DNA from 4 places in the Synechococcus sp. R55.4 genome. Region 2 is predicted to be linked to each of the others. Evidence: predicted binding sites of a transcription regulator. Region 2 holds the regulator's gene; each other region holds the start of a gene.
The links. The regulator NtcA, encoded in region 2, controls nitrogen genes in cyanobacteria. The targets are predictions, from matches to a motif close to GTANCNNNNGNTAC.

Region 1 (7,363 bases), on a different contig from region 2:
GCGGCCCCAACACCAAAGTTCCCGCAAAAGCTGCAGCCCCACCCACCAAGTGCACCACCCCCGACCCGGCAAAGTCAATGTAGCCCAGGTTTTCCAGCCAGCCGGCTGTACCACCGTTGTAGTCGGCAAACAGGCCATTCCAGGCCCAGCCCCCGGAAATCGGGTAGATCGCCCCAGAGATGACGATGGAGTAAATCAAATAAGCCAAAAAGCGGGTGCGTTCCGCCATTGCCCCGGAGACAATGGTGGCAGCGGTGGCGGCAAACACCAGTTGGAAACAGAAGAACGTGAAAGGCCAAGCATCGTTTTGACTGCCGGCTTCAGCTCCCTGTTGCCAGTTGAAAAAAAACCAGTTGGTGCCCAAAAAACCGGCCACATGGGATCCGAACATCAGCCCAAACCCCAAAAACCAAAAAGCGCAGGCCCCGAAGCAGAAGTCCATCAGGTTCTTCAGGACAATGTTGGTAGCATTTTTAGCCCGCGTGAAGCCCGCCTCCACCATGGCAAAGCCCGCCTGCATGAAAAACACCAGCGCCCCGGCCACCGTTGTCCAGACGATGTCGGCATGGTATTGCTGAGTTTTCAGTAAGGTTTGTAGCTCAGCCCAAGCCTCGGGTGGGAGAGCCTGTTCCAGAGCCGTGAGATCCGTCTGGGCCAGAGCAGGCGGGGCAACCAAACTTCCCAACCCCAGCAAAGCTCCAACCCCCAGCAGGACTTTCCCCTCTGTCCTCAAACCCAAAAGGATCCCCTGCCGAAGACGAGAGAAAACAGTCTCACCTATCTGACTTTTCATCTCGATTCCAAGTCCCACACCTCGATTTTGAGCTATTTCTCCCCTCCTACCCGTAACCACCTACACCAATGCCACCAAATACATCAGCAAGCCATAAAAGAGAGGGCCAGCCCTGACCCTCCCTTTTGATGCTCATTTGATGCTCAGTTCAGCAATGCTCCGATCCGGCAACCCCAGGTCAGACCGAGCACAACGGCTCAAGATTGCTCCGAATCGGTGGCAGCAGTAACGAAGTCGGGGTAGGCCACGTTGCCATGCTCGCCCACATCCAAACCGGCGATCTCTTCCTCGGCGCTGGTGCGCAGGCCGGTTACAGCCTTGAGGATAAAGAACAGGATCAAGCAGGTAATAAAGGGCCAGAGGAAGTAGGCCAGAGCGCCCACCACTTGTACCCCAAATTGGGCCCAGGTGACCTCTTCAGCATAGTTGGCATTGGCAAAGAAGGGGATCCCTGCTGCCAACACCCCCCAGATACCACAGGTGCCGTGTACCGAAATCGCGCCCACCGGGTCATCAATTTTCAGCACCGTATCCAGGATCACCACCGAAATCACCACCAGAATCCCGGCCACCGAGCCGATGATCAGAGCACCCAAAGGATGGACGCTATCGCAAGGGGCAGTGATCCCCACCAAGCCGGCCAGGACACCGTTGGCGGCAAAGGTCATATCCGGCTTGCCAAAATGAACCCAAGAGGTGAACATCGCCCCAATTGCTCCAGCCGAAGCTGCCAGCAGCGTATTCATGGCAATCCAGCCAATATCGACAGAGGCTGCAGTGGTGGAACCGGCATTAAACCCGATCCAGCCCAAGGCGAGGATAAACACCCCCAACATCCCCAGCGGCAGGTTGTGGCCGGGAATAGCCCGCGGCTCTCCATTGGGGCCGTACTTGCCAATGCGAGGGCCAAGCGCGATCGCACCTGCCAAGGCCGCAGCGCCCCCTACCAAATGCACCACCCCCGACCCGGCGTAGTCGATGTAGCCCAGATTTTCCAGCCAGCCGGCTGTGCCGCCGTTGTAGTCGCCGAACAGCCCGTTCCAGGCCCAACCCCCAGAGATGGGGTAGATTAGCCCAGAAATAACGATGGAGTAGATCAAGTAGGCCAAGAACTTGGTGCGCTCTGCCATCGCTCCGGAAACAATGGTGGCGGCGGTAGCGGCAAACACCATCTGGAAGACAAAGAAAGTAAAGGGCCAGCCATCTGCCTCGTAAGCCTGCTGCCAGCCAAAAGCAAACCAGTCAGTGCCGAAGAAGCCAGCACTTTTGCCGAACATGAGGCCAAACCCGATGAACCAGAAGGCGCAACAGCCCATGCAGAAGTCCATCAAGTTCTTCATCATGATGTTGGCGGCATTCTTGGCGCGGGTAAAGCCCGTCTCCACCATGGCGAACCCTGCCTGCATGAAGAACACCAAGGCCGCCGACACGATCGTCCAAACAACGTCAGCGTGTTTCTGAACTTCCTCGGCCTCTTGAGCAAAGGCAGTTCCCTGGCCGAATAGAAAAACCAGCGCAGCCATTAGAGCGGCAGTCAGACTCCACTTGGCCGGTCGCCAAAGCCACTGGGGCACCTGGCTCTTGAGCTTTTGGATCATTGTCGTACTCATGCTTTTCGACTCACCTAAAGTGACAGTACTTCTCGCAACACATTACCCGAAAAGTAGGGCAAGAACACCTCATCAGATATACAGCAAAAGAGACATGAAGCAAACTCACACGAGGCTCAGGCCGGGCAACCCAAACCCTGAACGTGATCCCTTCTCATAGGGCATCTTGGTTGAGCTCGCCAGTTCGGATGCGGATGGTTTTTTCGACGGGGCTGATGAAAATCTTGCCATCCCCGATTTCGCCGGTGCGAGCCGCTGCAATCAGCTTCTCCACCACCGTATCCACCAGGTCATCTTCAACCACGATCTCCACTTTCAGCTTTTGTAGGAACTCTACCGTGTACTCGGATCCCCGATAACGCTCGGTTTGTCCCTTTTGGCGACCAAAGCCCCGCACTTCACTTACAGTCATGCCGACAATTCCGGCATTGACCAAAGCAATTTTGACCTCATCCAACTTGAATGGCCGGATTACGGCCTCGATTTTTTTCATTTGCCTCCTGCACCCCGGACAATTCCGCTAATTTCTAACACTACTGACACCTGCAAATTGTAAAAACAGATACATTTTTATCTCCTACTGAAGATGCTTACCACTCTGGATTTGCTCCCGTCAAGACCGGAAGGCCAAGCTTAAGCTACCTTAACGGGAGGAAGTCCCCACTGGCGTCTCACCAGCATCTGTAAGCGGCTGAGGGCTGAGAGAGGCCAAGCTGGCTGTAATAAGCGCTACCGCAAGCCACCACAGCATTTGTACCTGGGGACGATACCAGATGGTATCCACCAAGCCGTGGGCCATCATGCCGGTGCAAGCGGCCAAGCCTGCTGCCACCCATAGACCCTGCGGATCCCGCAAGTTGAGCAAAGTTTTCCAGCATCTCCAGCCGTGATCCCAGAGCACCAAGAGGAACCAGGCGAAAGTTAAGGAGCCGATGAAGCCAGTCTCCACGGTGAGCTGCAGAGGCACCGAATAGGCTCCGAGGGCGCTGAAGTTGCCTCGTTGGTAAAGGGGGTAGACGCGGTTAAAGGCGACATTGCCGGGGCCGATCCCCAAGATGGGAAAGTCGCGGATCATCTCCAGCACCGCCGCCCAGACGTTGATCCGAAAGTTGTTGCTGGTGTCTAGCCGCCCCCAAAAAAGGCTCTGCACCCGCAGCCGCAGAGGGCGTACCGTCAGGATTCCGAGCAACAGAGCAGCCCCCCCTCCGCCCAACAGGGCCGGCAAGGCCCAACGCCGCCAGCGGGCTGGCAAATCGACAGAATGCCACTGTGCCAACAGCACGGCCATCAGGGTGAGCATGGCCAGCCCCCCAATCCAGGCGCCACGACTGTAGGTGAGCAACAGGCAAATCAGGTTCACCGCCGTCGTAAACCCGGCCAGGAGTTTCGCTCCCCAACTGGGCCAAATCCAAGTGGCGGCCAGCCCCAGGGGAATGACCGGGATCAAGTAGCCCCCGTACAGATTTGGGTTGCGCAGATAGCTGTACACCCGCGTCAGACCTGCCAAGCCCGACTCCGGATCCACCCAGGTGGCCAGTTCTGCTGCCCCATAAAAGTATTGCCGCAGGCCGTAGACCCCCATCACCAAGCTGACCAAAAGCAGGGATCCCACAATCCCATCTCGGAATTGGGGTTTGCGCAGCAGACGATGCAACAACAGATAACCAGCCAGGTAGAGAGTCAACTTCAGCCAGCCATCCCGCGCTGCGTAGGGAACCGGAGAGAGAATCGTCGCCAAGGTGGCAATTCCCCAGAAAAGGACCAGGGGCAGATGCAGCGGCAGCCCAATCGGCGTTTCCACCAAAGTGCCCAGGCCCACCAGAGCGGCCATAGCCAGCAAAATCAGGCCCAGGATGCCGGTGGAGCTTTGCGCAGAGAAAACCCAGTAAAGCAGTACCAGCCCCAGGCCGATGCGGTCGGAAGTCTGCACCAATACGCTGCTTTTCCCCCAACTCTGCAGGGATCCCAATAGACGACCCAAAAGGCTTCCCTGCCACCAAGCCTTGATGGGAAAATCGCGCAGCAGAAAACCGTGCCACCGTTGCGTTGCTCGTTCCATAACCCTCCGGAGCCTGTTGGGCACAAGTTCATACGCCCCAAGTCACCTTCCGATTGCGTCGGTGGGACGAAGTTCTAGCTTATATCCCCAGAGGCAAGGAGACAACGAAGAAGAGCGCAACCTCTTATCGCGCCAGCCGGACAAAGTACCCCTCAACAAAAACAAAGAACCGGCTGACTCACAAGACTCTACAAGACAAAAGGCATCGAAGAGTTATCAAAGTTGGGTTTTCAATCTTAAGAACAAGTCTCTGTAAAAAGCAAAGAAGAACAGCAGGAAAAACTACAAAAAGCTCTATCTCAATCTTCAATCAAATGTTGGATTGCCGCAATCGAAGATCTCCTGACCTACCACAGACCGATTCTCAAAAGATTCTTCAGGCAACACAGGCTAACACTTGACCTTGGGATCCTCTTTCACCTTCGGCATTAGGAGAAGGGATTTGATCGCCTAAGCGGGATCCAGACCAACCTTCCTTGGCTCTAACTGCGTTCTGGGAATTGGAGTTGGAATAGTGAATCTGAATACGAGTAGGACGGCCCAGATCCAGGGCGGATCCCATGCAACGGGCTAAGATTTGCACCTTAAACTCAAACTCGCCAATGCCATCCATAATCTTTAACCCTGCAGTCTCTGCTCCTAATTCAACTGTAGGAGAAGGTCTACGAAATCTCTTCAGTGGGAATACAGAACTTTTTGGGCTGCGGAGACTTCTGGATTATGAAAGTTATGTAAAGATGCCTTTGTTTTCGCCAGACAGGGCGAGTACTTGACCTATTCTTAAACAACTTGAGTCAAGCTGGGCTCGGTATCTTCACTTGGACTGACTCCCTCCACCAAGTTGAGCAGGGATCCCGGCCAAACCGCTTAGACAAGGGGAACTGACCTACGCAAAATGGAGGAAGTAGGGGAAAAGCATCTCGTAAATCACTCGGTCGAAGCGTGCCCGTTTACCTGTACTGGGGGGATGATACCTATCGCCTGATGCAGGCGGTACAGCAGTTGCGGGATCAAGTGCTGGATCCCCACTGGGCTGCTTTTAACTACGATCGCCTGCCGCCGGAATCCACGGTTGCCGGGCTCAACCAAGCCATGACCCCGCCGCTGGGATCCAACGCCCGCTTGGTTTGGCTGGAAGAGACAACACTCACCCAACATTGCCCGGAAGATCTGTGGGAAGAAGTGGAGCGCACACTGGCCCAGTTACCCCCCACCACCCATTTGCTCTTGACCACCAGCAGCAAACCGGATGGGCGCCTGAAATCCACCAAAATCCTCAAAAAAACGGCCATTGTCCGCGAGTTTTCGCAACTGGCCCCTTGGGATGAGGAGGGCATTCTCCAGCAGGTGCAGCGGGAAGCTGAACAACGGGATCTGGCCCTCAGCCCGGCAGCCGCCCAGAAATTGGCCGAGGCGGTGGGCAATGACTCCCGTCGCTTGGCGATGGAATTGGAAAAGCTGGCCCTGTTTACGGCAGGTCAACAGGATCCCATTTCTCCTGAACAAGTCGAGGCGTTAGTTCCCGCCAGCGCCTACAACAGCTTTCAATTGGCGGGATCCCTGCGCAAAGGGAATCTGGAACAAGCCCTACGCATCTTGACCCATCTGCTGGATCACAACGAGCCGGCCCTGAGGATTCTGGCGGTGTTGGTAGGCCAATTTCGCACCTGGCTATGGGTGCGGCTGCTGCTGGATCAGGGAGAACGGGATCCCAAAGTCATCGCCCAGAAAGCAGAAATCGGGAATCCCAATCGGGTTTACTTTCTGCAAAAAGAGGTGGGATCCCTGAAGACCACAGCTTTACTGAAAGCAATGCAGCAGCTTTTGCAATTGGAATACAACCTCAAGCAAGGACAGCCGGAACGAGATGCCTTTCAAGAAGCGCTGATCCAAATCGTGGCTATATTGGGTGAAGGCCGAGCTCAGAGCAAGTAGAGCAGAATAAACAGCACAACCCAAACCCCATCCACAAAGTGCCAGTAGATCTCGGCAGCTTCGACGCCAAAATGATGTTGGGCGCTGTAGTGGCCGGGTTTAAAGGAGCGCCAGAGCACTGCCAGAATAAACAGCAACCCTGCCATCACGTGGAGACCATGAAACCCCGTTAAAACATAGAAGGTGCTGGCAAACAAATTGGTGGTGAGGCCAAACTCCAGGTTGCTGTACTCATAGAGTTGCCCTGCCAGGAAAACCGCCCCCATCAGCGCTGTGAGGGCAAACCACAGCCGCAGACCCCTGACATCATCGGCCTTGATGGCCGACCCAGCTTTGTGAATGACGAAGCTGCTGGAGAGCAAGATCACCGTGTTGATCCCAGGCAAAAGCAATTCCCGCTCTGGGGTTCCCTCCGGCGGCCACACCGGGGCGGTGAGGCTATAGGCCAGGTAGGCCATGAACAGCCCTAGGAAAAGACAGCCTTCTGCCACCAAAAACATCAAGATGCCAAAGACGCGATGATCTGGGTGCTCAGCATGGGCAGTGTGGGCCCTTGAGTGGCCAACCATCAGCGTTTCAGAGGCGAGGGATCCTTGCATATTCCTTTCCACCTAAATTCCTGAATTCCTGAGACTTCTTGAGGCTGTACAAGCAGCCCAGCCAAGACTGGAATACCCAGTGAGCAGGGGATCAGCCGCCCACCGGGCATCCGGCCTGCTAAGAAGAAGTAGGCTCCGCTTCTGCCAGCGCCAGCTCCCGCAAGCTCTGCAACTGAGCAGCAAAGTAGTCCAGCGTCTCTTTGCTGTGCAAGCCGTAGTCGTAGGGGCCAGTTAGCAGAATGGGATCCCCATAAAAGTTGTGATGGGGCGGGGGAGAAGAAGTTGTCCACTCCAGTGTCAGGGCCTGCCAAGGATTATCCCCAGCTTTTGGCCCGGCCACCCAGGAGTAGATGGCGTTAACCAAAAA
Region 2 (7,363 bases):
GTTGCCCACCTGGTCGTGGTTTTGAATGCAGACAACAAATTGGGATCCCGGTCGCCCAACAGCGGAGTTGCCGTGACGCCTGGCGCGGTAGCAGGAGTACTGGCCAGAATAAACGTAGCTCTCCCGGTAAGCCTTGGCCAGGTGCTCCAATTCGCCAAAGTCCTGGTAGTAGCCTGTCTTTTCCCCGGTAAGCAGGGTGTGAAGTGAGTGGTGGAAGTCATCGCACCACTGGGCATCTAGCCCGTAGCCCCCTTGCTCTCGGGGGGTGATGAGGCGGACATCGTTGAGGTCGCTTTCGGCAATGAGAACCCTGGGCCGGCCAGTGCGAGCTTCTAGGGCATCCACCTGCTCTGCCAATTCCTGCAAGAAGGGGTAGGCGCTGAAGTCGTAGATGGCATGCACCGCGTCCAGCCGCAGCCCATCGAGATGAAACTCCTCCAGCCAGTACTCGGCGTTTTGTAGGAAAAACTCTCGCACGCCGTCAGAATAGCGGTCGTCGAAGTTGAGGGCATCCCCCCAAGGGGTGTGGTACTTGTCGGTGAAGTAGGGGCCAAAATCCCGCAGGTAGTTCCCCTCCGGCCCCAGGTGGTTGTAGACCACATCCAAGATGACGGCCAAACCCAGTTGGTGGCAGGCATTGACTAGGGCTTTGAAGCCTGCCGCTCCTCCATAGCTGGTCTGCACCGCGTAGGGGTAGACGCCGTCGTAGCCCCAGTTGCGCTCTCCTGGAAACTGGGCCACCGGCATCAGCTCCAGCACGTTTACCCCCAACTCCACCAACTCCGGCAGGCGAGGGATCAGAGCAGCAAAGGTGCCCTCGAGGGTAAAGGTGCCTACATGCAGCTCGTAGAGGATCCACTGAGACAGGGGGATCCCCTTCCACCCCTGATCCTGCCAGTCGAAGTGGGGATCCACCACCCGCGAAGGGCCGTGGACGCCGTAGGGCTGGCAGCGGGAAGCGGGATCCGGCCGCTCCACTACCCCTGCTGAGGTGTGCAGGCGGTAGAGGTAGTCCACTGGCCCAGGTGGGATCCCGTCCACCTCCCCCTGCCAATAGCCCTGCTCATCCCGCACTAGAGTAAAGCAACGTTGGACAGGGCTGAGCAGCTTCAGCTCCACCTGCTCAACCAAGGGCGCCCACACCGAGAAGTGATAGCAGCCTGAGCCCAGGGGATAGGCGCCCATCCGCCCGGCCTGGAAGAAAGGAGAAGCCTGCAACACAGAATCTATCCCGCAACTCGGCTTCCACTATAGCGAGCATGCCTGGCAAAGGCCGGAGAGTGGGTTTTTGGCTTCTCCTCTGCCATAGTGGAATGGGTCTCTAGCGCTTAGGTCTCATGCTCAACTACCCGCCCAGCTATCCGGATCCCACCGTTGTCGACATCTACCACGGGCAGGCGGTACCGGATCCCTACCGCTGGCTGGAGGATCTGGATTCGGAGCAGACGCGGGCCTGGATTGAGGCGCAAAACCACCTTACCTTTAACTACTTGCAGCAGATCCCAGCCCGGCAGCGGATCCGAGAACGCCTGACCCAGCTCTGGAACTATGAAAAATACAGCCAGCCCTTCAAAGAAGGGGGCCGCTACTTCTACTTCAAAAACGACGGCCTGCAAAACCAGAGCGTTCTCTACACCCAAGAAAGTCTAGAGGGCCAGGCGCGGGTTTTGCTGGATCCCAACACCTTCTCGGAAGACGGTACGGTGGCTCTATCGGGCATTGCCATCAGCCGTGATGGGCGGTATCTGGCCTATGGTCTCTCCCGCTCCGGCTCCGACTGGCAAGAATGGAAGGTGCGGGACATCGAAACCGGCGAGGATTTGCCGGATCACCTCCGCTGGGTCAAGTTTTCCGGGGCGAGCTGGACGCTGGATGGGCAAGGATTTTTCTACAGCCGCTACGACGAACCGGCCCCCGGCAGCGAATACGAAAGCGTCAACTACTTCCAGAAGCTCTACTACCACCGCCTGGGCACCTCCCAGTCAGAAGATGTTTTGGTCTATCACCGCCCCGACCAAAAAGAGTGGGGCTTTGCCGGCGGGGTTACTGAAGATGGGAATTACCTCATCATCTCCGTCTGGCGGGGCACGGATCCCAAAAACCTCATCTTCTACAAAGACTTGCGGGATCCCCAGTCTCCTGTAGTAGAGCTCATCCGCGAGTTTGAGGCCGAATACAGCTTCGTGGGCAACGACGGATCCCGCTTTTGGCTGTTGACGGACTGCCAAGCTCCTCGGCGGCGACTGGTGGCCATCGACTTGGAGCAGCCTGACCGGGTGCAGGAGGTGATCCCCGAGGCGGAGGAGACCCTGCAGGGGGTTAGCTTGATCAACAATCAGTTTGTGGCCTTCTACCTCAAAGACGCCCACACCCAGATCAAGACCTTTGCTTTAGACGGCACCTACCTAGGAGAAATCCCGCTGCCCGGGCTGGGATCCGCCAGCGGCTTTGGCGGCAAGCGCTACGACACCGAGACCTTCTACACCTTCACCAGCTTCACCACCCCGCCCACCATCTACCGCTACGATTTCACCAGCGGCACCAGCACCCTGTTCCGTCAGCCCCAGGTGGATTTCGATCCCCAGGCCTACGAGGTGCAGCAGGTGTTCTACACCAGCAAAGATGGCACCCGCATCCCCATGTTTCTTGTCCACCGCCGCGGCCTGGCTCGGACAGGGGATCACCCCACTCTGCTGTATGGCTACGGCGGCTTTGGCATCTCTCTTACCCCCAGCTTTTCAGTGGGTCTGGTGGCCTGGCTGGAAATGGGCGGTGTCTATGCCCAGCCAAGTTTGCGCGGCGGCGGCGAGTACGGAGAAGAGTGGCACCAGGCGGGCACCAAGCTCAACAAGCAAAAGGTGTTCGACGACTTTATTGCCGCTGCCGAGTGGCTGATAGCCCATGGCTACACCAACCCCGCCAAGTTGGCCATCTCCGGCGGCAGCAACGGCGGCCTGCTGGTGGGGGCCTGCCTGGTTCAGAGGCCGGAGCTGTTTGCAGCGGCCCTGCCGGCAGTGGGGGTGTTCGACATGCTGCGCTTTCATAAGTTCACCATCGGCTGGGCCTGGATCTCCGAGTACGGATCCCCGGAGAACCCGGAGGAATTCAAGGCCCTCTACGCCTATTCCCCTCTGCACAACCTCAAGCCCGGCACTGCCTATCCCGCCACCCTGATCACCACCGCAGATCACGACGACCGGGTGGTGCCCGCCCACAGCTTCAAGTTTGCCGCTGCCCTGCAGGCAGCCCAGGGGGGATCCCAGCCCATCCTCATCCGCATCGACACCAAGGCAGGGCACGGGGCCGGCAAGCCCACCAGCAAGCTGATTGAGGAAGCTGCCGACCGCTGGGCCTTTTTGGTGCAGGTGCTAGGGATCCCCTGGGACGGAACGGGAAGTTAGCGAGCTCTAGGACCCAGGCCCACCCGACCGGCATAAACTGCCGCTTCCCCCAGCTCGTCTTCGATGCGCAGCAGTTGGTTGTACTTGGCAATGCGCTCGCTGCGGCAGAGGGATCCGGTTTTGATCTGCCCGGCACGGGTGGCCACCGCCAAGTCGGCAATGGTGGTGTCTTCCGTCTCGCCAGAGCGGTGGCTGATGATGGTGCGAAAGCCGGCTTGAACTGCCAATTGGATGGCCGAGACGGTCTCCGTCAGGGTGCCGATTTGGTTGGGCTTGATCAAAATGGCGTTGGCGGCGGCGCTGTCGATACCCTTTTGCAGGCGGGTCAGGTTGGTTACAAACAGGTCATCTCCCACCAGCTGTACCCGGGATCCCAGTTGAGCGGTCATGGCTTGCCAACCGGCCCAGTCTTCTTCCGCTAGCCCATCTTCAATGGAAAGGATGGGATAGTTGGCCAGCAGTTGCTGGTAGTAAGCCACCATATCAGCCGCGCTGTGGGCTTTGCCCTCAAAGTGATATTGCCCATCCTGCAGCAGCTCGTTGGCGGCCACATCCAAGGCCAAGGCGATATCTGCTCCCGGTTTGTAGCCTGCCTGTTCAATAGCCGTCATCAGCAGATCCAAAGCCGCCGCATTGGAGTCGAGATCAGGAGCAAACCCCCCTTCATCCCCCACACCGGTGGACAGCCCCTTCTGCTGCAGCACTTGTTTTAGTACCGCAAACACCTCAGCCCCGTAGCGCAGCGCCTCGCGAAAGCTGGCCGCTCCAATGGGCACAAGCATAAATTCTTGAATATCGACGTTGTTGTCGGCGTGGGCGCCGCCGTTGAGCACGTTCATCAGCGGCACCGGCAGCAGGTTGGCAAAGGGCCCCCCCAGGTATTTGTAAAGAGGCAAGCCCACTGCTTCCGCAGCCGCTTTGGCTGTCGCCAGAGAAACTGCCAAAATAGCGTTGGCCCCCAGGCGGGACTTGTTGGGGGTGCCGTCCAGGTCGATCAGCAACTGGTCAATACGGGCTTGGTTGAGGGCATCTTCTCCCTGCAGCTCCGACTGGATGGGGCCAAGGATGTTTTCCACCGCCCTCAGCACACCCTTACCGCCGTAGCGTTTGGGATCCCCGTCCCGCAGCTCATGGGCCTCAAAGGTACCGGTCGAAGCGCCGCTGGGAACCTGCGCCAAGCCCGTCGCCCCATTGGCTAGACCCACCAGGGCTTCTAGGGTGGGACGCCCTCGCGAGTCGAGGATCTCATGGGCGGTAATCCACTCGATGGCCGTTTCCACAGTTACACCTCAGCAATTGGCTAGATAGCTCTGGCCAAAGCCAGATCCCCCCATAGACTAGTAGATTCTTGCCCGCGATCCGGTCAGCTTCCAGAAAACTTTAAGTCTGTCCTTCGGGCACAGAGATTCTTCAAGGCTGCAGCAGTAGATTGAACATAGGCCGGCCAGAGCTTCAACTAGCCGTCGAGCGGGGTTTGCCTGGGCAAGGTGCTACTCAGGAGGTGTTCTCCTCTTCCTTCTAGGCAAAGCGATGGCTCAGCCGCATCGGGTCGTGTACGGTGATCTTCTTCTTGTGAATGGAGATGTACTTCTTCTTGCGCAGCTCTCCCAACAGGCGGGTGATGGTGACGCGGGTTGAGCCAATGGCCTCGGCAATGGCCTGGTGAGACAGCTTGAGATCGATGGTGACCCCATCTGGGCCAGGCACCCCGAAATCGCGACAGAGAATCAACAAAAAGCTGACCAGACGGGATCCCATGTCGCGATGAGCCAGCGTCTCGATCATCATCTCCGTTTGCAAGATACGAGACGACAGGCTTTTAACCAGCAACATGGCCAGTTCGGCGTTCTCCTGCAAGGATTTTTCCACCTGCTCGATCGGCAGAGAGAGTAACTCGGTAGGTGTAAAAGCCACCGAGTGATAAAAGCGGTCGGAGCGCTGTCCCGTGATAAAGGAGAGCACGCCGAAGATGCTGTTTTCCCGCAGGAGGGCAACGGTGATTTCCTCTCCCATTTCGTAGACCCGCGAGAGCTTAACGGCTCCCTTTACCAAAAAGTAAACCCGCTCCGCCGGATCCCCTGGAAAAAAAATGGTCTTCCCGCGCTCAAACGTTTCGATAACCGGAGGATGGTGAGGGCCTCCCAATTGCTTGAAGGCTGTGATCAGAGATTTTTCCGCTACGGCCACCGCCATACTCATCAACCTTTTAAGGTCAGTTTATACCTAAGATCAACCTACTAAGATCAATCTAGAAGCATTAGGCTAGGTTGCAACCCATTGACTTCAGAATCTACGAGGATACCAAGATTTACCCTAAAGTAGAAGGTTCTGCCTAGGTATCTTTGTAGCACGCGCTACATTTTTAAGTCTCGTTGCTGCTCTCCAGCCAAAGGCAGAGGTTAGGATAGGAGCCATTGTCGCTGGGGGTTGCGTCGGCCCTTGGCGGTAGAGAGTGGAGTGGGTTGGAACATTCTATCTATCTATGGGGAGCCCGGAGGCTGTTGTTGCTGCACCTTCTCAACTGAGCCGCCAGCATTTCACAGTGCGGATGCCGGATCCGGCCAATCACCTGCTGGAGGTGGAACTGCAGATCCAAGAGGTGGATCCAGAGGTGCCTTTGCGGCTGCGACTGCCGGTGTGGACGCCGGGATCCTACTTGGTGCGGGAGTATGCCCGTCATGTACAGGAGTTTCAGGCGGCAACCGAGCAAGGGATCCCTTTGGCCTGGCGGAAGGTGGATAAGAATACCTGGCAAATCGATCCGCCGGGTTCTTCTGCTGTGAAGGTGTGCTATCGGGTCTATGCCTATGAGCTGACGGTGCGCACAAACCATCTGGATTTGACCCACGCCTATTTCAACGGGGCAGCGCTCTTCCTCTACGTGCCCGGTCGCGAGCGGGAACCCTACACTTTGACGGTGATCCCCCCCAAGCCGGATTGGCACATCGCCACCAGTTTGCGGCCCTTGACCTCTCCTTCTGAGGATCCCACTTCCGGCCAGTCTTTTGTGGCAGAGGACTATGACGAGCTGGTGGATAGCCCGGTGGAGGTGGGTCCACATCGAGTGCAATCGTTTGAGGTGGAAGGGATCCCCCATTACCTTGTGGTTTGGGGGTCGGGCACTCTGGATGTCGATCGGGCCGTTGCCGATGCCAAGGCCATTGTCGAAACCACAGCCGCATTTTTTGGTGGGCTACCCTATGACCGTTACTGGTTTATCGTGCATTTGTCGCCGGGAGGATTTGGTGGCCTTGAGCACAAGTACAGCACCACCCTTCTTTACTCTGGGCTGGAGCTGCATCAGCCAGAGTCCTATCGTCGGTTTTTGGCTCTGATGGCCCACGAGTTGTTTCATGCCTGGAATGTCAAGCGTCTGCGTCCTCTGGCATTGGAAAAGATCGATTACAACCAAGAAAACTATCTGGAATGTCTGTGGTTTTGTGAGGGGGCGACCAGCTATTACGAAAACGTCATCTTATTGAGGGCAGGGATCCTCAGTGCCGGCGATTTCTTGAAGATTCTTTCCGAACAGATTGGTCGCTTGCAGCGTACTCCGGGCCGGGCCGTGCAATCGCTGCGGGAGTCCAGCTTCGACACCTGGATCAAACTCTACCGCCCCCACGAAAACACCCTCAACAGCCAGGTTTCTTATTACTTAAAGGGGGCTTTGGTCTGTTGGCTGCTGGATCTGCACATTCGCCACCTTTCCGGCGGTCAGGGATCCCTGGATACGGCTTTGCAGGATCTGTGGCAGCGCTTTGGTCGGTCAGAGAAGGGCTACAGCGACCAAGACTTGCGGGAGGCGTTTGAGCGGGCAGCCGGTGCCGATCTTGGCCGGTTTTTCTCCGCCTATGTGGAAGGCACGGAAGAGCTAGACTACAACACTTACCTACACCCCTTTGGCCTCACCCTTAAAGCCCACTTCAGCCGCCCCAACCCCATCCCATACCTGGGCCTCAATT
Region 3 (7,363 bases), on a different contig from region 2:
CCCAGTTCAGTGCCTGCACAAAGGCATCCATCGTCGCGTCCAATTTAACGGCTTGCGACGGGGACACCTTGAGTTTGCAGGAGATGGTCAGGACTTGGCTCATAAGTTCATTGTACTTCATCAAAGCGCATTCCTCCCGGCACTGACCCTACGGGTACAGTGCGGGGCTCCTGCGATTTCTAGCTGAGTTCTGGTTTTGTCGAGCATCTTGCGCCTGGTAGGCTGAGAGGGATCGATTCGTTCCTGATTCCAGTCGTATCGGTTCTATGGCGGTTTGGGATAGGGTGATGACCTCCCGGCATCTGCCCCTGCTGGGATCCGGCTTGGGCTTGGGGGTAGCCCTGATCCTCTGGTATGGGGTGTTTGGCTACCACGTGCTGCAGATTGGCCTCTGGCTGCTGAGCATCCTGCTGGTGGGGTTGTATTGGGCGCAGTTTTCCCCGGCTCAACCCCCTTGGGATCCGACGCGGCTGCGCTGGCAACAGGAGCTGTTGCACCTGGGGCTGTTGGTGTTGGTCTTTGCCCCGATCTACCTCTACGACCTGCCCAACATCCCTTTTCAGATCAATACTGACGAGATTGTGATCACCTCCATGGCCCGTCGCGCCTCAGGGGTGCGCTATCCCGATATCTTTGGGCTGATGCCGGAGTATTTCTATTTCCCCCGCTTCATGTTCAGCCTCTTCGGCGGCCTGACGCGGCTGATGGGGGGAGTCACGCTGCTCAATGTGCGCACGGTACATGCCGCCTTCGGGGTCGTCACCATTCTGGTGGCCTACGGGTTTTTTCGGGCATTTTGGGGATCCCGGCTGGCTTTGGCGGGGGCGGCCCTCTTGGGATCCAACCACGCCTTGCTGGGCATCAGCCGCATGGCCATGCGGGAAAACCTGATTGTGCTGGTGGAGTGTGCGGCCCTGGCCTTGCTCCTCAAGGGCGTGCGGGAAAAAAATCCCCTGTTGCTCTATCTGGGGGGAGGAGCGGCGGCTTTCTCCCTCTACGGCTATTTGCCGGGGCGGGTGGTGATCCTGCTGGGGTTGCTGTTTGGAGTTCTGTACCTGCTCCTGGGCCGGGAGGATCTCCGAGGAGAAAACAAGCAAGCTAATCCCCTCTGGGTCCTGGCTAAGCTGACGGTGCCCGCGGCGCTGGGCTTTTTTCTGGTGGCTGGGCCCATTCTGGTGGCCACGGTCACAGCACCTGCGGTGAGCGCCGAGTACTCTCGCCAACAATTTCTCTTTTTCCCGGAAGGGCGGGCGTTACAACAGATGTGGGTGAATGCGGCTACGCCAGAGGAGGCGGTCTGGCGCAACATCTTCAACGGCCTCAGCATGTTCAACGACCGCAGCCAACACGACCGAGGCTACATCTATCCCAACTATGGCCACGCTTTTGTGGATCCCTTGACGGGGGCTTTGATCTGGCTGGGGCTGGGATCCGGCCTCTACCGCCTTTTCAAGAAGCGCAGCCAGCCCCACGACTGGCTCTGTATCGGCAGCTTCCTATTTCTCTACCTGCTGTTTAGCTTGGCCATCACCAAAGCCCCCAACTACACCCGCCTGCTGGTGATCCTGCCCTTTGTAGCCTATCTAACCTTGGAAGGGATCCAAGTGCTGGCAGGTCTCCTGGAACGCTGGGGATCCCGGGCCGGGAGTTGGCTGCCGGCGGCGGCGATGGCGGGGGCAATCCTGCTGATTGGGGGGTGGAACCTGGCCATTTTTGGAGACTTTGTCCACAAAGGCTGGACGCAGGGCAATGATGTGGGGGCTACCGGGCGCTATGTGGCAGCTCGCCAAGGGGATCCCGACTACCGCTTCTATCTGGCCGCCAGCGCTGCCTACCCCTATTTCGGCTGGGGGGAACCCCACTATTGGCAAAGCTGGATCCAATTTTTTGCCGGACGGGAACAAAAGGTAGCGGTGTTTTCCCCTGAGGTGTTGCCCATCCAGGCGCTGGAGCCACCGTTTACCCTGTTCATGAACGAGTGGGTATGGGATCAGCAAGGGGCAGAACTGCAACGGCGTTTTCCCAGCGGACGGTTGCACCGGATCCCTGCCGAGCGGGGGCTATGGGCCTTTGAGGTGGCGGATCCCTAGAGCTCCCCCCCTGGTTTGGCCAACCCACTGTTCGCGGGACGGAGTCCTTTCGCGTCAGCGGGACGGAGTCCTTTCTTTTTACCAGGCTAAAAGTAGCTGAAAGCACACTATGCAGATCCAGAGCCCCCAACAGTAGAAGAAGATAGCGTTCCAGGGATCCCAGACGTGCGTTTTGATGCCTACGACCCGGGCGAGGGGTTTTACGACGAGCTGTTTTTGGGGCGTAACCAGCCCCGTCCTGAGGCGATCCCGCTGATTGAGCGCATTCATTCTCTGGAAGAAGGGGAACTGCAGCAGCGGCAAGCGGCAGCACAGGCGGCCCTCTTTCAGATGGGGGTGACCTTCAACGTCTATGGCGATAGCCAGGGCACAGAGCGAATTTTCCCCTTTGACATCATTCCCCGCATCGTCTCGGCTTCCGAGTGGCAGCGGCTGGAGAAGGGTCTCAAGCAGCGCATCCACGCCCTCAACCTGTTCATCGACGATGTTTATCACGACCAGAAAATCCTCAAGGATAGGGTGATCCCTGCCGAGCTGATCGAAACGGCCAAGGGATTTCTGCGGCCCTGTGTGGGGCTCAACCCGCCGGGGAGAATTTGGTGCCACGTCACCGGCACCGACCTGGTGCGGGATCGGGACGGAACTTGGTACGTGCTGGAAGACAACCTGCGCTGTCCGTCGGGAATCTCCTACGTGCTGGAAAATCGGCGGGTGATGAAAAGCACCTTTCCCTCCCTGTTCAACACCATGGGGATCCGCCCGGTGGACGACTACCCTAGCCATTTGTTGGATACTCTGCTTAACCTGGTGCCGCACCTAGCCAACCCAACGGTGGTGGTGCTCACCCCCGGCATCTACAACTCCGCCTACTTCGAGCATTCTTTCCTCGCCCAGCAGATGGGGGTGGAGCTGGTGGAAGGGCGGGATCTGGTGGTGGCCGATGGCTATTTGCAAATGCGCACCACCAAAGGGCTGCAGCGGGTGGATGTGATCTACCGCCGCATCGACGACGACTTCATCGATCCCCTTGCTTTTCGCCCTGATTCCCTCTTGGGGGTACCCGGCCTGTTTGAGGTCTACCGGTCGGGGCGGCTGGCGATCGCCAACGCTTTGGGAACGGGGGTGGCGGACGACAAGGTGATCTACGCCTATGTGCCCCAGATGATCCGCTACTATCTGGGAGAGGAAGCCATTTTGCCCAACGTGCCCACCTACCTCTGCTGGGATCCTAAGGATCAGGCGTACGTACTGGAAAACCTGGACAAGCTGGTGGTGAAGGCAGCCAACGAGTCAGGCGGCTATGGCATGCTGATGGGATCCCAGGCTACACCGGCAGAGCGGTCTGCTTTTGCTGAGAAAATCCGCGCCCAGCCGCGCAACTACATCGCCCAACCCACCCTGTGCCTTTCTCGCGTGCCCACCTTGGTGGATCGGGGAGAAGGCCCCCGTCTAGAACCCTGTCATGTGGACTTGCGGCCCTATATCCTCTACGGCAAAGAGATCTACGTTCACCCAGGGGGGCTGACCCGCGTCGCCCTCAAGAAGGGATCTCTGGTGGTGAACTCCTCCCAGGGGGGCGGCAGCAAAGATACCTGGGTGCTCTGCGCGGATCCCGGCTGTTGAGAGACGGCTTGCAAAATAGGTTCAGAGCCGCTCGCCCGAACCTCTGCTCCACCGGCCAAAGCGGCTGGCATGTTGAAGCGCCAAATCCACGTAGTGCTGGGCGTGAAGGCGCAGTTGCTTGACCTCTTCCTCGGTGAGGGTGCGGATAACCTTAGCCGGGATCCCCGCCGCCAAAGAGCGAGGTGGCACAGACCGGGTGACCACCGCTCCAGCTCCCACCATGCTGCCCGCCCCGATGGTGACCCCGCTCAAGAGAACGGCCCCAATCCCGATCAGACATCCCCCCTCGATGTGGGCACTGTGGATGACCGCTCGATGGCCTACGGTCACTTCCTCGCCAATCAGGGTCGGCTGTCCGGGATCCCCGTGCAGAATGGCTCCATCTTGGATATTGCTGCGGCGGCCAATGACAATGGGCGAGAGATCCCCCCGCAGGATAGCCCCGTACCAAATGCTCACCGCTTCCGCAAGTTGGACATCGCCGATCAGTGTGGCATTGGCGGCAATAAAGGCTGCCTGGTCGATCCCTCTCGGCTGCTGCTCTAACCCCACTTTCCAAACGCCCTTGGCAACGGCTTCTATTTCCCCAATCCTACTGCTACCGGGGGTGCGGCAATTCCAGACCTGCCCCAGCGCTCCGCGCCGCCTCCAGTCCCAGAAAAAGAGAGGAGCCAGGGATCCAGAAAATCAACCCGTCCCTTTGCTCCTGTTTCACCATTGTCAATCCATTGCACAATAGCAATGAGATATAAGCAACACATTTGGCTCATTGTCGATAGCTGTGGAAGCGTTCGTTAGATTAATTTCTAACTCTTGTAGGAGAGGGGCTAGGGGTGAGGGATTTTAGCTAAGCCTGCCGTTGCAGCAGGGGAGAGGATTCAGACGGTTGCAAGGGGCGAATGGCAAAGAAAGTTTCGTAGATGCAATCGCCAACGTGGTTCATTTGTAGCTGCAATTTGTCGAGAAACTCATGTAAGCCCTGCTCCATAATGTCGTCGATGGTCAGGTAGTCCAGCTCAGAACGCAGGCGGCCCAAAGCTCGCTCGCTGGGATCCCGCCAGGTATCGGCTGGGGTGCCGGTGATCTGGTGCAGGGATCGATCTGCGTGAATAAGACAAAACTGAATGGAGCGGGGAAATTGCCGATCCAAAATCAGGAAAGAGGCCACCTCTCTGGGATTGATGCGGTGCTGGCGGCTGTGTTTCCGGTACATTTCATAAGCACTGGCCGACTTCAGCAAAGCAATCCACTGCAACTCATCCAAAGCCGTACCCACATACTGCAGAGAGGGCAGCAAAATAAAATACTTAACATCCAAAATGCGCGCCGTTTTGTCCGCCCGCTCCAAAAGACGGCCAATCTGGCCAAAGTGCCAACCTTCCCCGTGGGTCATGGTGGCATCCATCACCCCGGCGAATAGGTGGCTGGCCAGTTTCACTTCCGTGAAGAAATCATGGAGCTGACTCAGGTGGGGGCCTTGCTGAGCCGCTTCTTTGACCATCAAATAAAAGCGGTTGACCCGCTCCCACATTTCTGAAGAAATGACCTCCCGCACAGAGCGGGCATTTTCCCGCGCCAGCCGCAAACAGGAAAGGATGGAGTTGGGGTAATCCCTATCAAAAGCCAGGAACTGGATGACCGTTTCTTGGGTCGCCTGGCCATAACGCTGGTAAAACAGCTCCTGATCCCCGGTGGTGTAGACAATGGGATCCCACTGCTGGGCGGGACCGCTGGGCAAGTCTAGGATGAGGTTGAGATTGACATCGATGAAGCGGGCGATGTTCTCGGCGCGCTCCACGTAGCGGTTGAGCCAGTAGATGGAATCGGCCACCCGACTCAGCATGCTGTTGCCTCCTCTGGAGTGTCTTGTCTCTGCGCTCCGTTCAAACCCAGCAGGCGGAGCAGCCGCCGCACCTTCACCAGCAGCACCCCCGTCAGGCCGGTCAAGATCCACCCCATCCACTCGGCTGCAGTACCCAGATAGCGCACCTGCACGCGATGATCCCCCGGCGGGATCCGCACCTGCAACAGCCCCACTCCGCTGTGCTCGGCAGATGTGAGGCGACCATCCACCTGTACCCGCCAAGCAGGGTAGTAAAAAGTGCGCAGGACTACCCATCGATCCTGAGCAGTGGGGTTAACGGCCCGAAAACGACGGTAGCCATAGCGCCACTGCTCCACTTCCAACAGTGGCTCCAGATCGCTTTGTTCTCGTCCAAAGTTCACCATGTCGCCTTGCCACCGCAGCAGCGGATCCACCTCTGGGGGCGGCATGGGCAGGGTTGCTTGGCGAGGTCGGTACTCCGGCACATCCACCAGCGCCAGCCCATCGGGAAAGATCCAGTGCCAGTGAAGAAAAGCGATGCCCGGTCGCTGCTGGGGCTCATTGGGAAATGGCTTGGCTGCAGACAGCTCTTGAAAAGTTTGGATGGTCTGGGGGTCAAACCAGGCTCTGGACAAGACCTGCCAGCCCTGCCAGCTTTGTATCCCCATGGCCAGACCTATCCCCACAATCAAGAGGATCCTCAAGCCCTTTTGTCCCCACCCCCAGGCGGCCAGGGATCCCAAAAGCCAGGGCACCGTTACTGATGTCACCGCCATCCAGCGCCAAGAAAACTGAATGCGGCGCAGGGGCAAAATCCACTCGTAGAGCCAACCCAGCAAATCCGTCATCATCAGCAAGGCCACCAAGCTGGCCCCCAAGCTGTAGAGCAGGATCGCTTTGGCCAGGGGAGCATGGGATCCCAAGGCATCAAAGGACTCCGTCTCGTTAGCGCGAACGGAATGGATCGGGGTCATCCCCCTTGTCCTGCGGGCCAGCCATTCCCAGAAAACCAGGATCCCAGCACCCAAGACAACGGCCACCATCCAGATCCAGTACCCCACCAGGCCGCTCTCAAACCAGTGCTGCGTCAGTTGTGGCTGGAGCCGGGTCAGCCCACTCAGCATCAGGCGATGTTGGGGCATGTACTCTTCGACAAAATTCACCAACTCCACCTGGATGAGGCGCTGATCCCAAAAGGCTGGCAGCAGATAAAACGCCGTCCACCCCAGCCCCAGCCCAAACCCCAAGTAGCAGCGCCCCACCCTGGGCCAGAGGGGATCCCAGCGGCCCAGCACCCAAGGCAGAGGCAGCCAAGTTAGCGTAAAGACCAGCAAAGTGGGCAAGTGAGATAGGGCCAACAGGCCGTAGCTAATGGCTAAGGCCACAATCGGCCAAAGGGACTGGGGCCGGCAGATCACCTGGACTGAGGCCCAGAAAATCCAGGGGGAGACAGCAATGGCCCACACTTCCCCCATTGCCCCCCGTTGATAGATATCCACCAGCCAATAGGGGCCGGCCATACCCGCCAGAGCCAAAACCAGGGCCAGAGCCCAGGGGATGAGTTGCCGGAGAAGGGCATACAGCCCTGTCCCGAAGACCGCCATTGCCAAGCCCATGCTGGCCACCAAAGAGGTGGGCATGTCCAGCTCCAGCAGGCGAAACGGCAGAGGGGCCACCATGCACAGAGGGGGGTAAAAGGCAAAGGTAGGATTGCCGTAGCCGAAGTTGGAATACTCCAGCCAGCGGGGGTAAAACTGCCCGCTGAAAAACTGTCGTTGATACTGAAAGGCCCAACTGAGGTTGAAGTGAGTGGAGTGAGTCATGG
Region 4 (7,363 bases), on a different contig from region 2:
GTCGAGGCGTGGCTGGCGTTTCACCGAAGCAAAGACGCGAGGTTTCGCAGTGTGCGGGACAGGTCGCATACGCTGCAGTTCAACGCCGGCAACTTTCGCAATGGAACGTGGCATCCGAAACTCACCCGAGGTTTGGCGTTCCGTGCATCCGAGGAGATGCCCAGAGAATGGGCACGCGGAACCGAGCTAACGCGGGTGAAAGACAGATGGTATGCCATCTTCCCTGAGCCCGTGAACGAGCAGTGTTCGTTAGCAAAGGGGGTTGTTGCGCTTGACCCTGGGGTAAGAAGTTTCTTTACAGGGTTTGATGGGGCAGGTTTTGTAGATATTGCCAGGGGAGACTTCGGCAGAATCACTCGGCTGTGCTACCACCTAGACGATCTGCAGTCCAGGCTGAGTAAAGCACCGAGACTCAAGCGTAGGCGAATGCGGCAAGCGGCGTTTCGTCTGCGGGAACGCATCAGGGACTTGGTGGACGAGTGCCATCGCAAGGTAGCGGCGTTCCTAACGGATAACTACCGATTGATATTCCTCCCCACTTTCGAGTCAGCCAAGATGGTTGCCAAGGCGGGGAGGAAGTTTGGTAGCAAGACAGCAAGGGCGATGCTCACCTGGGCGCACTATCGGTTCAAGCAGTTCCTGAAGTTTCAAGCCAAGAAGAAAAACGTGGTTGTCGTGGAAGTATCGGAGGCGTACACCAGCAAAACCTGTACCAAGTGCGGGCACATCCACACCAAGTTGGGTGGCGCAAAGGTGTTTAGATGCCCAAAGTGCAACCATAGGCTACCACGAGATTGGCAAGGCGCTCTGGGCGTCATGCTCAGAGCTTTGCGGGATACCGCCTTTCTGTTCGGACTCCGTCCCGCTGACGCGAACGGAAACGGACAGAATGCTATCGCTTCACCGTTGAGCAGTAATGCTCAGCAGTGTTCAGCGTAAATGTATCAGCCTTTCAACTCTTTCAACCGTCTCAACTAGCTTTTCCTCACCCCCAGCCCCTTTCCCAAAGGGGAAAGAGGGGTCTGCTGCTCCTGGAAGCCTGACTTTATGCATAAAGCGCAATTCGAGAATGACAAAACTACATAACCTGTTACAAAGTGTAACTGCCAATACCAAAGTTAACGGTTCGTCATCGCTAGGGTAGCCAGTGTTCACCCCACGGCAGCGATCATGGCGAACCAATTTGAACGCCTCAAAAGCGAAAAGGATGGGCTGGCGGTCAAGGCCGAGCTGGAGGCGTTTGCCCGGATGGGTTGGGAGAACATTCCTGAAGACGACCGGGATCACCGCCTCAAGTGGCTGGGGATCTTCTTTCGCAAGCGCACCCCAGGTCAGTTCATGCTGCGGCTGCGCCTGCCCAATGGGATCCTAACCAGCGGCCAAATGCGGATGTTGGGCGCAATCATCCACCCCTATGGAGAACAGGGCGTAGCCGACATCACCACTCGGCAAAACCTGCAACTGCGGGGCATTCCCATTGAGGACATGCCTCAGGTTCTGCGGCAACTCAAGGAGGTGGGCCTGACCAGCATCCAGTCGGGCATGGATAACGTGCGCAACATCACGGGATCCCCTCTGGCCGGTATTGACCCGGACGAGCTGATCGACGTGCGCGGCCTCACTCGCAAGGTGCAGGACATGATCACCAACAACGGCGAGGGCAACCCTTCCTTCAGCAACCTGCCGCGCAAGTTCAACATCGCCATCTGCGGTTGTCGCGACAACTCCGTGCATGCGGAGATCAACGACCTGGCCTTTGTACCTGCCTTCAAAGAGGGCAAGCTGGGCTTCAACGTCCTGGTGGGCGGCTTTTTCTCGGCTCGCCGCTGCGCCGAGGCAATTGGCCTGGATGTCTGGGTGGATCCCCGGGATGTAGTTCCCCTGTGCGAGGCGGTGCTGCTGGTCTACCGGGATCACGGCCTGCGGGCCAACCGACAAAAGGCACGGCTGATGTGGCTCATTGACGAGTGGGGCCTAGAGAAGTTCCGGGCGGCTGTGGAGCGCCAGATAGGCCACCCTCTGCCCAGGGCAGCGGAAAAAGATGAGGTGGTCTGGCACAAGCGGGATCTGCTGGGGGTGCATGCCCAGAAGCAGCCGGGCCTCAACTTTGTCGGCCTGCATGTGCCGGTGGGGCGGCTCAACGCCCTGGAGATGATGGAGCTGGCCCGCTTGGCGGAGGTGTACGGCTCCGGAGAGCTGCGGCTGACGGTGGAGCAGAACGTGCTCATCCCCAATGTGCCCGACTCCCGAGTGGCCCCGCTCCTCAAAGAGCCGCTCTTGAAGAAGTTCTCCCCCAACCCAGGGCCCTTGCAGCGGGGGTTGGTGTCCTGTACGGGCAACCAGTTCTGCAACTTTGCCCTTATCGAGACCAAAAACCGGGCTGTGGCCTTGATGGAGGAGCTGGAGGCGGAGCTGGAGATCCCCCAAACGGTGCGCATCCACTGGACGGGCTGCCCCAACTCCTGCGGCCAACCCCAAGTAGCCGATATCGGCCTTATGGGCACCACTGCTCGCAAGGACGGCAGGGTGGTGGAGGCCGTGGACATCTACATGGGGGGAGAGGTGGGCAAAGACGCCAAGCTGGGCGAATGCGTGCGCAAAGGGATCCCTTGCGAAGACCTCAAGCCGGTCTTGGTGGAGTTGCTCAGGGAGCACTTTGGGGCCAGGCCGCGTCAGCATCCGTCCGCCGCCCAGGCTTCTGTTTTGGTAACCCGCTAGCGGTTCTGTTGCCGTCCTGAAAGTTTTTCTTTCTTCGTCGTTGTAAATCTTGGAGGTTTCGATGTCTAAGCTGTTCAGCACTTCCTCTCCCGTCTCCCGTCGGCAATTTTTGGCCGGGGTGGCTGCTCTCACGGCTGGGGCGGCCACGGCTGGGATCCCGCGCGCCCAATCGCAATCCTTGGGCAAAGGCTACTGGGTGGCGCAGGCCGATACTCCCGAAACCACCAGCGCCAAGCTGGGGTTCATCGCTCTAACCGACGCGGCCCCCCTGATCATCGCCAAAGAAAAGGGGTTCTTTGACAAGTACGGCATGAAGGACGTAGAGGTGGTCAAGCAGGCCTCTTGGGGCACCACCCGCGACAACTTGGTGCTGGGATCCGCCGCCGGCGGCATCGATGGGGCACACATCCTCACCCCCATGCCCTACCTCATCACCACCGGCAAAGTTACCGATGGCAAGCCGGTGCCTATGTACATTTTGGCCCGTCTCAATCTGGACGGTCAGGGCATCAGCATTTCCAACCAATATCGGGATTTGCAAATCGGCCTGGATAGTTCCCCCCTCAAGGCCAAGTTTGCCGAGCTTCGAGCTGCCGGCAAAGATCCCAAATGCGCGATGACCTTCCCTGGTGGCACCCACGACCTATGGATGCGCTACTGGCTGGCCGCAGGCGGGATCGATCCCACTAGCGACGTCTCCGTCATTGTGGTGCCGCCGCCGCAGATGGTGGCCAATATGAAATCCAGAACCATGGAAGCCCTCTGTGTGGGCGAGCCTTGGAATGCCCAGCTGGTGAACCAAAAAGAGGGGTATAGTGCCCTCACCACCGGCGAGCTGTGGAACGGCCACCCGGAAAAGGCCTTTGCCCTGCGGGCCGACTGGGTGGATGCGCACCCGAAAGCCACCCTTGCCCTGTTGAAAGCGGTGCTAGAAGCCCAGATCTGGTGCGACCAGATGGAAAACAAAGAGGAGATGTGTCGCATCATCGGCGACCGCCGCTGGCTGGGGGTGCCTGTGCCCGATATCTTGGGCCGTTCTCGGGGCACTTTTGACTACGGCACCGGCAAGGTCGTTGAAAACAGCCCCCACCTGATGAAGTTCTGGCAGAACTACGCTTCCTACCCCTTCAAGAGCCACGATCTCTGGTTTTTGACCGAAAACATTCGCTGGGGTTACCTACCTGCCGACACCGATACCAAAGCCTTGGTGGAGCGGGTGAATCGGGAAGAACTCTGGCGAGAAGCTGCCAAAGCCATTGGCCAGGAGGCGGCCATTCCCCCCAGCCCTTCCCGAGGAGTGGAAACCTTCTTCGACGGGGTGCAGTTCGATCCCGAAAATCCTGCCGCCTACCTGGAGAAATTGGCGATTAAGAAGCTGGCCTAGCCTGATCTTCTCAATTCTTCCAGAGCAAGTTGCAAAAACCCTTGCAAGCCCTCTGCCCAGGAGAGAAGGGATCCCCGAATCCCCACAAAGAGTGTTCAACTGAAACCCCTTCTCTCTTGGGATCCTCTTAAGTTGACTTCAACCTTACTCCCAGCAAGCCATGAGGATTTTCCACTCTGCCCTACAGTTGGGCTACCACCTCTTTCGGATCCTGCTTCCCCTACTGGTTGGCCTAGGCCACTGGCTGCTGAAAACCAGCCCAGGCTTTGTTCTTCAGTCCAATGCCGGGCTCCACTCCCCGGCCAGCTCTGCATCTTCTTCTGCTTGGAGGCAGCGAGTCCAAATCCACCAAGTGCTGCGCCGCGTTCTTTTGCCCACCACGGCCATTTTAATAGTGCTCGTTCTCTGGCAAATTGCCTATAGCCGCCCCGGAGCCAACTTGCCCACCCCTCTCCAGGTTTGGCAGGACACCTGGGATCCCCTTATTAAAGATCCCTTTTTTGACTATGGCGGCAATGCCAAAGGGCTGTTCTGGCAAATTTGGGCCAGCTTGCGGCGGGTGTTCATTGGGTTTGCCCTGGCCGGCTTGGTGGGGGTTGTGGGCGGCATGATCATCGGGGTCAATCGCTGGCTGTACGAGGCTTTGGATCCCATTTTTCAGGTGCTGCGCACGGTGCCGCCTTTGGCCTGGCTGCCGATTTCTTTGGCTGCCTTTCGAGATGCCAACCCTTCCGCCATTTTTGTAATCTTCATTACGGCCCTCTGGCCCATTTTGATCAACACCGTTGTCGGCGTACAGCAGATCCCACAGGACTACCGCAACGTGGCCAGAATTGTGCGCATGTCCGGCTGGAAGTACTTTTTCAAAATCGTTTTCCCGGCAACTGTGCCCTATATTTTTACCGGCTTGCGCATTGGGGTGGGCTTGTCTTGGCTGGCCATTGTGGCAGCGGAAATGTTGATTGGCGGTGTGGGCATTGGATTTTTCATCTGGGATGCCTGGAATAGCTCCCGCATCAGCGAAATCATTCTGGCTTTGATCTATGTCGGGATGGTGGGTCTTCTGCTGGATCGCATCACGGCTTGGATTGGCTCGCTGGTGGTGGCTGAGGATCGCTAAATGAGATTGGCCGAGTTTTAGATTGGTTGCTGACAATTTCTCCATGCTCTCAGAAATCATCTCAGGGGAATCATGAAGACCCAGCCTTACATTGAAGTGGATCATGTCGACAAGGAATTTCTCCTCGACAACGGAGAGGTCTATCCTGTCCTGAAAGACATCCACCTGGAGATCCAAAAAGGGGAATTTGTCTCGCTAATTGGCCACTCTGGCTGTGGCAAATCGACCCTGCTCAACATCATTGCTGGCCTGGAAAAGCCTTCCCGAGGGGGCATTCTCCTGGAGGGCCGACAAGTTACAGATCCCGGCCCAGATCGCATGGTGGTGTTTCAGAACTATTCCCTGCTGCCCTGGCTGACCGTGCGGGAGAACATTGCCCTGGCCGTGGACGAGGTGCTGGGATCCCTTCCCAAAGCGGAGCGGGACCGGATTGTAGCAGAACACATTCGCCGTGTGGGGTTGCAGGGGGCAGCCGACAAGCGACCGGCCCATCTGTCAGGAGGGATGAAACAGCGGGTAGCCATTGCCCGGGCTTTGGCCATCCGTCCGCGGGTGCTGCTGTTGGATGAGCCCTTTGGCGCTCTGGATGCCTTGACGCGCGGCAACCTGCAGGAGCAACTGATGGAGATTGCCCAGGCGGAGCAGCTCACCTGTGTCATGGTTACCCACGATGTGGATGAGGCGCTGCTGCTTTCGGATCGGGTGGTAATGATGACCAATGGCCCGGAGGCCCGCATTGGCCAGATTTTGCGGATCCCTTTTCCTCGACCCCGCCATCGTTTGGAAGTGGTGCGTCACCCCGATTACTACAGCCTGCGGGGAGAGATGATCTACTTTCTCAACCAGCAAAAGCGGGCTCGCCAAAAAACGCCTGTTCGCGTGGCCATTGCCAAACACGGCCTGGAGAAGGTCAATTTGGAGGTTGGCTTTGTGCCCCTCAACGACTGCGCCCCGCTGGTGGTGGCGCAGGAAAAAGGCCTGTTTCAAAAGCATGGCCTGGAGCAGGTCACCCTGGTGCGAGAGCCAGGCTGGAAGACCATCTGGGAAGGGATCCGCTCCGGTCGGCTGGACGCGGCTATGGTGGTGGCCGGGATCCCGTTGGCTTCCACCTTGGGAGTAGGGGGAGTTCCGGTGCCTTTGATTACCGCGCTAACCCTCTCCCGCGGCGGCAACGCCATTACCTTTGGGCGCAGACTTTTGGAGCGAGGCGTTCAAAGCCTGGCGGATTTTCGCCAATACCTCAACCACACCCCCGACACAGTCCACACCCTGGGAGTGGTTCATCCGGCTTCCATGCAAAACTTCCTGTTGCGGCACTGGCTGGCCGGTGGGGGGGTGGATCCGGATCGGGACGTTACGTTGACGGTGATCCCACCCCCGCAGATGGTGGCCCATCTCAAGGCCGACAACATCGACGGCTACTGCGTCGGCGAGCCCTGGAACTCCCGCGCTGTGCGGGAACAGTTGGGATTTATCGTCACCACCACTCCCGAAATCTTGCCCAGCCACATTGAAAAAGTGCTGACAGTGCGCCAGGATTGGGCGCAAAACTACCCCCGCACCCATGTAGCTCTGGTCAAGGCACTACTGGAAGCTTGCCAATACTGCGATCAGCCGCAGCACCGCCCTGAGATCCTGGAGTGGCTGGCCCAGCCCCAGCATGTGGGAGCGGCCAAGGCGGATTTGCAGCCGGGGTGGACGGGTATTCTGCAGCGGGGAATGGCCGATGAATCCCAAGCCCTCACCGGTTTTCACCAGTTTGCCAACGGGCGCAACACCTGTCCCGAAAGGTTGGAACACCTCTGGATCTTGACGCAAATGGCTCGCTGGGGACTCTGCGCTTTTCCCCGCAACTGGATTTCGGTTCTCGACCAAGTTCTGGACAGTGAGACCTACGCCCTAGCCGCTAGAGAACTGGGCCTGCCGGATCGGGCCCATGACCGCGGAGCTTTGCTCTTTGCCGATGGATCCCGCTTCGACGGAGAGGATCCCGTTGCCTACCTAGAGTCTGTAGCCATACGGCAGAACCTGAAACTGCAGGAGTACCGGCTCAGCGAAGTTTAGCTTTTGTTACCTTAAACTCTCGATTGGAAAACACCATGATGACCAGCTCCCGCACGTTCTCCTCACCGCTATCTTCT

Region 1: a site for NtcA is predicted at 2,956-2,969, ahead of NW842_RS03410 (P-II family nitrogen regulator). Genes of this name have one in related genera too.
Region 3: a site for NtcA is predicted at 2,183-2,196, ahead of NW842_RS12445 (circularly permuted type 2 ATP-grasp protein). Genes of this name have one in related genera too.
Region 4: a site for NtcA is predicted at 1,100-1,113, ahead of NW842_RS13130 (ferredoxin--nitrite reductase). Genes of this name have one in related genera too.

The regions. Positions count from the first base shown of each region.
Region 1 covers NZ_JANSIF010000008.1:54,189-61,551, forward strand. Annotated here, with positions in the region: gene NW842_RS03400 (ammonium transporter) at 1-676, opposite strand, end outside; gene NW842_RS03405 (ammonium transporter) at 991-2,403, opposite strand; gene NW842_RS03410 (P-II family nitrogen regulator) at 2,558-2,896, opposite strand; gene NW842_RS03415 (IctB family putative bicarbonate transporter) at 3,047-4,462, opposite strand; gene holA (DNA polymerase III subunit delta) at 5,405-6,397, shown strand; gene NW842_RS03425 (cytochrome c oxidase subunit 3) at 6,385-6,996, opposite strand; gene ctaD (cytochrome c oxidase subunit I) at 7,115-7,363, opposite strand, start outside.
Region 2 covers NZ_JANSIF010000030.1:18,857-26,219, reverse strand. Annotated here, with positions in the region: gene treZ (malto-oligosyltrehalose trehalohydrolase) at 1-1,221, opposite strand, end outside; gene NW842_RS08440 (prolyl oligopeptidase family serine peptidase) at 1,338-3,401, shown strand; gene eno (phosphopyruvate hydratase) at 3,398-4,681, opposite strand; gene ntcA (global nitrogen regulator NtcA) at 4,920-5,594, opposite strand; gene NW842_RS08425 (M61 family metallopeptidase) at 5,884-7,363, shown strand, end outside.
Region 3 covers NZ_JANSIF010000061.1:80-7,442, forward strand. Annotated here, with positions in the region: partial or broken gene NW842_RS12435 (RNA-guided endonuclease TnpB family protein) at 1-103, opposite strand, end outside; gene NW842_RS12440 (glycosyltransferase family 39 protein) at 288-2,090, shown strand; gene NW842_RS12445 (circularly permuted type 2 ATP-grasp protein) at 2,256-3,713, shown strand; gene NW842_RS12450 (gamma carbonic anhydrase family protein) at 3,735-4,265, opposite strand; gene NW842_RS12455 (alpha-E domain-containing protein) at 4,561-5,556, opposite strand; gene NW842_RS12460 (hypothetical protein) at 5,550-7,363, opposite strand, start outside.
Region 4 covers NZ_JANSIF010000070.1:4,217-11,579, reverse strand. Annotated here, with positions in the region: gene NW842_RS13135 (RNA-guided endonuclease InsQ/TnpB family protein) at 1-939, shown strand, start outside; gene NW842_RS13130 (ferredoxin--nitrite reductase) at 1,171-2,718, shown strand; gene NW842_RS13125 (CmpA/NrtA family ABC transporter substrate-binding protein) at 2,780-4,102, shown strand; gene ntrB (nitrate ABC transporter permease) at 4,263-5,222, shown strand; gene NW842_RS13115 (nitrate ABC transporter ATP-binding protein) at 5,295-7,286, shown strand; gene NW842_RS13110 (ABC transporter ATP-binding protein) at 7,325-7,363, shown strand, end outside.